Regions from separate parts of the Vreelandella neptunia genome, predicted to be linked through region 2. Evidence: predicted binding sites of a transcription regulator. Region 2 holds the regulator's gene; the other holds the start of a gene.
What was found. The regulator LexA, encoded in region 2, represses DNA repair genes until DNA is damaged. The targets are predictions, from matches to a motif close to TACTGTNTANNTANACAGTA.
Positions count from the first base shown of each region.

Region 1: the regulator LexA is predicted to act here: its motif matches at 1,427-1,446, upstream of recA (recombinase RecA).

Region 1 is NZ_CP140255.1:645,417-649,680, reverse strand. Features, by position in the region: gene SR894_RS03085 (regulatory protein RecX) at 1-294, opposite strand, end outside; gene recA (recombinase RecA) at 334-1,407, opposite strand; gene SR894_RS03075 (CinA family protein) at 1,544-2,077, opposite strand; gene mutS (DNA mismatch repair protein MutS) at 2,161-4,264, shown strand, end outside.
Region 2 is NZ_CP140255.1:2,004,806-2,009,069, forward strand. Features, by position in the region: gene purU (formyltetrahydrofolate deformylase) at 144-998, shown strand; gene SR894_RS09330 (energy-coupling factor ABC transporter permease) at 1,023-1,694, shown strand; gene lexA (transcriptional repressor LexA) at 1,867-2,547, opposite strand; gene SR894_RS09340 (TetR/AcrR family transcriptional regulator) at 2,959-3,651, shown strand; gene SR894_RS09345 (L,D-transpeptidase) at 3,629-4,165, shown strand.

The DNA.
Region 1 (4,264 bases), 1.4 Mb from region 2:
TTCAAAAGCGGCAGTAAGGGTTTCCTGGTCAACACCGCGTTGGCGCAACTCGCCTTTAATACGAATCACGCCCTGGCCACGCAGAATGCGCGAGCGCACGAAACTGGCCGCAAAGCGCCCGTCAGACTGCAGCCCTTGCTCAACCAAGGCATCCAAGCATTCATCAATAGCGGCATCGTCGAAGGATTTTTTCTTCAGGCGCTGGGCGAGCTCGGCGCGGGAGTATTCGCGCCGAGCCAGTAAGCCAATAGCGATATCACGGGGCGTGGCATCACGCTGGGAGGTGAATGCCATCAGTTTGTCTTGGACATCGTCGGCTTGGGTAGAATCGGCTTAAAGCAGATCGTCATCACCCGCATCCAGCTCTGCCGCTGCTTCGGCAGGTGCATCTTCCTTCTCCTTTTTAGGATCGGGCTTGGCCAGGAGCTGTTCACGAATCTGTGTTTCGATTTCGAGCATGATCTCCGGGTGCTCTTCCAGATAGAGCGCTGAATTGGCTTTACCCTGACCGATTTTCTTACCTTTATAGCTGTACCAGGCACCGGCTTTGTCGACCAGGTTGCACTGCACGCCCAGGTCGATGACCTCACCGGCGTGGTAGATACCCTTACCGTAAAGAATCTGGAATTCAGCTTGACGGAACGGCGGCGCCACCTTGTTTTTGACTACTTTCACGCGGGTTTCGTTACCGGTGACTTCATCACCCACTTTCACCGAGCCGGTACGACGAATATCCAGACGCACGCTGGCATAGAACTTCAGCGCGTTACCGCCGGTAGTGGTTTCGGGGCTACCAAACATGACGCCGATCTTCATGCGGATCTGGTTGATGAAGATCACCAAACAGTTGGCGTTTTTGATATTACCGGTGATTTTACGCAGCGCCTGAGACATCAAACGCGCCTGCAGGCCAACGTGGGAATCACCCATTTCGCCTTCGATTTCAGCCCGCGGCGTTAGAGCTGCGACCGAGTCGATAACGATCACATCAACACCGCCGGAGCGAACCAGCATGTCGGTAATTTCCAGCGCCTGCTCGCCGGTATCCGGCTGGGAAACCAGCAGGTCATCCAGATTAACACCCAGTTTTTCTGCGTAGCTGGGGTCAAGGGCGTGTTCGGCATCCACGAAGGCACACACTTTGCCCTGCTTCTGCGCCTGAGCAATCACCGAAAGGGTCAGGGTCGTTTTACCCGACGACTCCGGGCCGAAGATCTCACACACACGGCCAAACGGCAGGCCGCCGATGCCGAGGGCGATATCCAGACCCAATGAACCGGTGGAAACCGACGGCATGACGACACGCGGCGCGTCGCCTAGACGCATGACGGTGCCCTTGCCGAACTGACGGTCGATTTGGGTGAGTGCAGCGTTTAGCGCTTTAGTGCGGTTGTCATCCTGAGCCATTCAGAGATTCCTCATAACAAGCTGTATAATTAGCCAGTAGTATGCCAAAGATTACGCCGTAAACAAATCCTTGATCGCGCTTTCTCTCATCTATTTTCTTAACACTCTTTTTTGCCTAAGCACCTTTTTCTTACGGTTAGTTCGTCTTGCTCGCTTTTTCACTCGCATTCAGGCGTGCCACCAGCCCTACCAAGGCCTGACGCACGGCTTGCTCCCGAACTGCCGAGCGATCTCCAGGAAAGTGGAAGCACTCAGCTTCCTGGGAAGCGGTATCTCCCCAGGCCAGCCACACCGTCCCCACCGGCTTCGCATCGCTACCGCCATCTGGGCCAGCCACACCGCTAACGGCAACGGCTAGTCCTGCACCACTTTCACGGCATGCGCCTATCACCATGGCTTTAACGACCTCTTTGCTGACGGCACCGTGATCGGCCAGCGTGGTCTCGGGCACACCCAGTAAGCGAGTTTTAGCGGCATTCGCATAGGTTACATAGCCCGTCGTGAAATAAGCTGAGCTACCCGCCACCTCGGTAATGGCGCTGGCAATACCGCCCCCCGTGCATGATTCCGCAGCGGTCACTTCCACATCCTGCTGCTTACACAGCCGCCCCAGCCGCTGAGCTAACAGGGTTAAATCGAGATTTTTCAGGCTAGTTTCGCTGGGCACTATGGTCGCTCCTTCAAGTGAGTCGTCTGTTCAGCGTAGAATACTGCGTTTAGCTTTCTCAAAGAAATTGCTCAATCAGGACGCCCATGTCACAGGCCATTCCCCCTAACACGCCCATGATCACGCAATATTTAAAGATCAAGCGCGAGCACCCCGAGGTACTGCTGTTCTACCGCATGGGGGATTTTTACGAACTGTTTTTCGACGACGCCAAGCGCGCCGCCGCGCTGCTGGATATTACCCTCACCCAGCGCGGGCAGTCTGGCGGCAAGCCGATCCCGATGGCGGGCGTACCCTACCACAGTGCTGAGGGCTATCTAGCGCGCTTGGTCGCCGGCGGCGAGTCGGTGGCTATTTGTGAGCAAATTGGCGACCCTGCTACCAGCAAAGGGCCTGTTGAGCGCCAGGTGGTGCGTATTGTCACTCCCGGTACGCTCCACGATGAAGCGCTGCTCGATGCGCGCCGCGACAACGTACTGGTATCCGTTTCGCCTGGAAAAGAGAGCTGGGGCCTTGCCTGGCTGGAGCTTTCCAGCGGCCGCTTCAACGTACTGGAAGTAGACAGCGAAGCCGAAATGCTCGCCGAGCTGACGCGCCTCTCCCCGGCCGAGCTGCTGGTGCCCGAAAGCCTAACGCTACCCGATGCCTGGTCACAAAAGCGCAGCCTGCGCCGCCAGGGCGAGTGGCTGTTTGATTTGGAAAGCGCCACCCGCAGCCTGTGTGATCAGTTTGAAGTACAGGATTTACGCGGCTTTGGCTGTGCACACTTAACCACCGCGCTGATTGCTGCCGGGGTATTAATCGATTACGCCCGTGACACTCAGCGCTCGCGCCTGCCCCACGTAACCGCGATCAGCGTTGAAAACCGCGACGACGCAGTGGTGATCGACGCTGCCAGCCGCCGCAATCTGGAAATTGATATCAACCTGGGCGGCAGTAGCGACAACACCCTGGCCAGCGTGCTGGACACCTGTACCACAGCCATGGGTTCGCGGCTGCTCAAACGCTGGCTTAACCGCCCGCTGCGTCAACGCGAGATTGTCCAGGCCCGTCATGCGGGGGTAGCGCTGCTAAGTCTGGACGCTGCCTATATGCCGCTGCGCGAGACGTTGAGCGCAGTGGGCGACGTGGAGCGCATTTTGGCCCGGGTGGCGCTATATAGTGCCCGTCCACGCGATTTGGCGCGGCTGCGGGATGCACTGGTAACACTCCCGGAACTGGAGCAGCAGCTTAGCGAGGTTGAGAGCGGCAGCGCGCTGGATAACCTGCGCCCGCATATTCGCCCCTACCCAGAAATGGCCGATATGCTCAGCCGCGCGCTGGTAGAAAATCCGCCGGTGGTGATCCGCGATGGTGGCGTAATTGCCGACGGCTTTGATGCCGAGCTGGATGAGCATCGCGGCATGGCAGAGAACGCCGGCGACTACCTGATTCAGCTAGAGATTCGCGAGCGTGAGCGCACGGGGCTAGCCAATCTCAAAGTGGGCTACAACCGGGTGCACGGCTACTTCATTGAACTACCGCGTTCACAAGCCCAGCAGGCGCCTGCCGACTATATTCGACGCCAAACGCTGAAAAATGCCGAACGGTTTATTATTCCTGAGCTTAAAGAGTTTGAGGATAAGGCGCTATCGGCCAAATCTCGTGCGCTCACTCGCGAAAAATGGCTTTACGACCAACTGCTGGGCGACCTTAACAACAGCCTTCACGCGCTACAAAGCACCTCTCAAGCGCTAGCCGAGCTGGACGTACTGTGCGCCTTTGCCGAACGCGCCGAGGCGTTGAACTGGGTACGCCCAACGCTAAGTGAATCCACCGGCATTCAAATTGATGCGGGGCGCCACCCGGTAGTCGAGCAGGTCAGCGAGACGCCCTTTGTACCCAACGACGTGACGCTCAACCCTGACCAGCATATGTTGATTATTACCGGCCCCAATATGGGCGGTAAATCGACCTATATGCGCCAGACGGCGCTCATCGCCCTACTGGCCCATTGCGGTAGCTTTGTGCCCGCCGACGCCGCCGAGATCGGCCCGCTGGATCGAATATTCACCCGCATTGGCTCATCGGATGACTTGGCGGGCGGACGCTCTACCTTTATGGTCGAGATGACCGAAACGGCTAATATTCTCCATAATGCCACCCAGCAAAGCTTGATCCTGATGGATGAGATTGGCCGCGGCACCAGCA
Region 2 (4,264 bases):
TTATGAAAAACCTAAAAAGTAGTGACTTAACTATACGGGAAGGCAGGGGCGGCTAACAATCATCCTTGGCCTTCCGATACAATATGCAGCCTAAGCCGCTGGTTTGTCATAATTACCTTAGAAATAGGTCAAGAGTAGCTCACATGTCTCATTATTATCGTTTAGTGGTTTCCTGTCCTGATCGGGTAGGTATTGTTGCACGGGTTTCAAACTTTATTGCCCAGCAGGGTGGCTCCATCACCGAAGCCAGCCAGCACTCTGATTTAGAAACCGGCTGCTTTTTTATGCGCTATGAAATTCTGGCGGATTCGGTGGGTATGTCGGTGGAAGCACTGCGCGCGGCGTTTGAACCGGTGGCCAGCGAATTCAATATGCAGTGGTCACTGGTGGATACCCAGCAGCGTCGCCGCGTAGTGCTGATGGTGTCGCGGGAGTCACACTGCTTGGTAGATCTACTTTACCGCTGGCAGGCGGGTGAGCTGGATTGCGATATTGTTGGGGTTATCTCCAACCATGACGATATGCGTTCGCTGACCGAGTGGTACGGCATTCCTTACCACCATGTGCCGGTCGACCCCGACAATAAGCAAGCGTCGTTTGCCAAGGTTCAAGCTGAAATCGACAGCGCTCGCGCTGACTGCGTGGTGCTGGCGCGCTATATGCAAATACTGCCCCCCGAGCTGTGCGCGCGCTATGCGGGGCGAGTGATCAATATTCACCACAGCTTTTTGCCCTCTTTTGCCGGGGCTAAGCCTTACCATCAAGCCTACCAGCGTGGCGTTAAACTGATCGGCGCTACCTGTCACTATGTAACCGAGGAACTCGACGCAGGTCCTATCATCGAACAGGATATCCATCGTGTTAGCCACTGCCACACACCCACTGATCTAGTGCGCTTTGGACGTGATGTAGAAAAAGCCGTGCTCGCTCGGGGCTTGCGCTGGCACTTGGAAGATCGCGTGCTGGTGCACGGCAACAAGACAGTGGTATTTAGTTAACGCTCATCAACCCTAGAGGCCGCCATGTCATTTGCGCAAAGTGTACTAGCGCCCTGGGCGCTGCTGCTCACCTGGCTACTCTCGCTGGGCGTGATAGCGTGGACACTTTGGCGGCGGCCCTGGCAGGTATTGATCGAGGATACCGCGCTTCAGCACCGCTGGTTAGGCGCCACGCTGGCGGTGATGCTTATGTGGCAGCTTCGCGCGCAGGCGGTTGATTGGCTAACGCTGCACCTTGTCTTTACGGTATTGATGACACTGGTTTTTAAAGCGCCGTTAGCGCTGATCAGCAACGTGCTGATCAATATCGCCATGGTGGTGATTGGTCGCAATGAATGGATGTTGTTGGGGGCAAATGTGCTGGTTACCGGGATCGTTCCGGCGGCCGTTATTGGCACGGTATGGCGGCTGGTAGATCGCCGCCTGCCGGATAACTTGATGGTCTTTCTGTTTGCCTGCGGCTTTTTTGGCGCGGCGCTGGCAACGCTAGGGGGAGGTCTGGCGGCGGTAGTGCTGATTATCGTCGCAGGGACTGACCCTGAGGCGATCTACCTTGCCCAGGAGTACGCGCGCTTCCTGCCCTTGTTAATGCCTTCAGAGGCGTTTATTACCGGCATGCTGCTAAGTATTTTATTGGTCTATCACCCTAACTGGGTGGCCACCTTCAATGACCACCGCTATATCGACATGCAATAGTGTGGGGACTAGCAGCCTGTCGGGCTTGACCGATCGTCGCGAGAAGCACGGATTTTGAGCCAAATTTATCGATCGATTGAGGCGAATAGCGCGCTATTTAACGAAATCGATCGAATAAAGTTGGCCAAAATACCGGGATTCGCAGTAGATCAGTGTTAAGTCCGACAGGCTGCTAGCCGAGTGCCTGGCCGTTACCGCCTCGAATCACTCCGACTCCAACGCCTTCGATATCGAGGGATTGGGAGCGCAGGTCGATTTCAATGGGCGCAAAATCAGGGTTCTCTGCAAACAGCGTCACTTGATGCCCCTGGCGTTTGAAGCGTTTAACCGTTACTTCATCGTCTAAGCGGGCAACCACAATCTGGCCATCGCGCACTCGGTCGGTGCGATGAACCGCCAATAAATCACCCTCCAAAATGCCAATATCCTTCATGGAAAGCCCGCGCACACGCAGCAGGTAGTCAGCTTTGGGCGTGAAGTACTCAGCCGGTAGGGGGCAGTAACGATCAATATGTTCAGCGGCTAAAATGGGGCTTCCAGCGGCCACCTCACCGATCACTGGCAGGCCAGCGGGCAGGGGTTCAACGTTGGCAGCGGGTAACGCGGTGACTGCGCTATCGAGGGTCTCTTGAGGTTCCTGGTTGGGCAGGCGAATGCCTCGAGACGTGTTGCGGATAATGCGAATAACGCCTTTGCGTTCCAGCGCGCGCAGGTGCTCTTCAGCCGCATTGGGGGAGCGGAAGCCGAGTGCTTTGGCAATCTCAGCACGGGTAGGAGGGTAGCCAAATTCGCCCATAGTCTTAACGATAAAATCAAACACGTGCTGTTGGCGAGCGGTTAGCGGACGCGACATACCAGACTCCATAAATAGTGAATAGACAGTAACAAGCTAAATGTCGACTTAATCAATAAGTGTTTAAGTATACAGTATGTTCCTCTGTCCAGTATATGGCCTGTCAGTGCCTATCGACTATGTCTATACAATTTTCCTAAGAAACCTCTGATTAACTATTGCGCTCGACCATACGGCGTTAAAAATCGCCTCAAAATGCTCATTTACAACCCGTAAACTCCGCTTTTTCGTTGATTTTTGCCTTGTCTGGTCTTCGCTCATTACGTTAAACAGAGGCCCCTTAATCGTTTGAAACTAAGTTTCTGCTTATTTAACCTGCCACATTTTGTCAGTAAATCAAGCGTTGAGCCCACCAAGGTTATGGCATAGTATTTTGCTATGTTTTAAACACCTGTTTCCCTGGAGAGCGACATGGCTCAATCTGATACGGTGACCCGTATACTCGATACTGCTGAGGTGCTGTTTGCAGAGCGGGGTTTTGCCGAAACTTCGCTGCGCAACATCACTAGCAAAGCGCGCGTTAACCTGGCCGCTGTTAATTACCATTTTGGTTCCAAAAAAGCCCTGATTCAGGCCGTTTTTTCCCGCTATTTGGATCCTTTTACTCAGCGTTTTCATACCGCGCTGGATGAGCTGGAAGGCCAACACGCTGGTCGTGTTATTCCACTTGAAACACTGCTCGAAACCATGGCCACCACCGTTCTTGCGGTACCCGCCGAACGTAATAGCTTAAAAGTGTTCATGCGCTTGCTCGGTCTTGCCTACAGCCAGGCACAGGGGCATCTCAGGCGCTATATCCAGCAAGAGTATGGTGATGTGTTTACCCGCTTCACCGAGCTTGTACGTAAAGCAACGCCGGATCTGCCTGACGCTGAGCGCTTTTGGCGGCTACACTTTATGCTTGGGACGGTAATATTTACCCTTTCTGGCCTCGATGCACTGCGCGATATCGCGGAGAAGGATTACCACGAACAGGTCTCGGTGCGTGATTTGGTCAGACGCTTGCTTCCTGTCGTTGTGGCTGCCATGAATGCGCCGTTACCCATGACCCTTGAAGAAGCCAAACCTGAAGAAGGAAAACATGCGAACGCCTACGCTAGCTGAGCTACCTCCCACTGAGAATATCTGGCTGGAGATTGATACTACCCAACAGGCGCTGCGCTGTTGGCGAGGGCCTAAAGTGCTCCATGAGTGTGCAATCTCCTCCGGTGCTGCTGGAAGCGGGGAGCGCAATGGCAGTGGTAAAACGCCCCACGGCTGGCATTATGTGCGAGCCGCTATTGGTGGAGACATGCCCGAAAATGCGGTGTTTCGCGGTCGTCGCTGGACGGGCGAGACCTTTTCGCCCGAACTCGCCAAAGAGCATCCTGAGCGTGATTGGATTTTGACCCGCATACTGTGGCTGTGTGGCTTGGAAAAAGGCGTGAACCGCGGTGGTCAGGTGGACTCGCAAAGGCGCTATATCTACCTGCACGGGACGCCGTATGAAGAGCCTATGGGAGTAGCTGCGTCCCACGGCTGTATTCGTGTACGCAATCCTGATCTGCTCTATATCTTTTCGTTAGCGTTGCCGGGAACACCTGTTTGGTTGCACGGTGGCCGCCAATCCTTTGATTGACCTTTTTCAATTGTTTCAAAATCCATGATCACATGGGGAGGGTAGGTTGAAGCGAGGGTCTTTCGCTTCAGGGACGGCGAAAGTAGCGCCCATGGATGG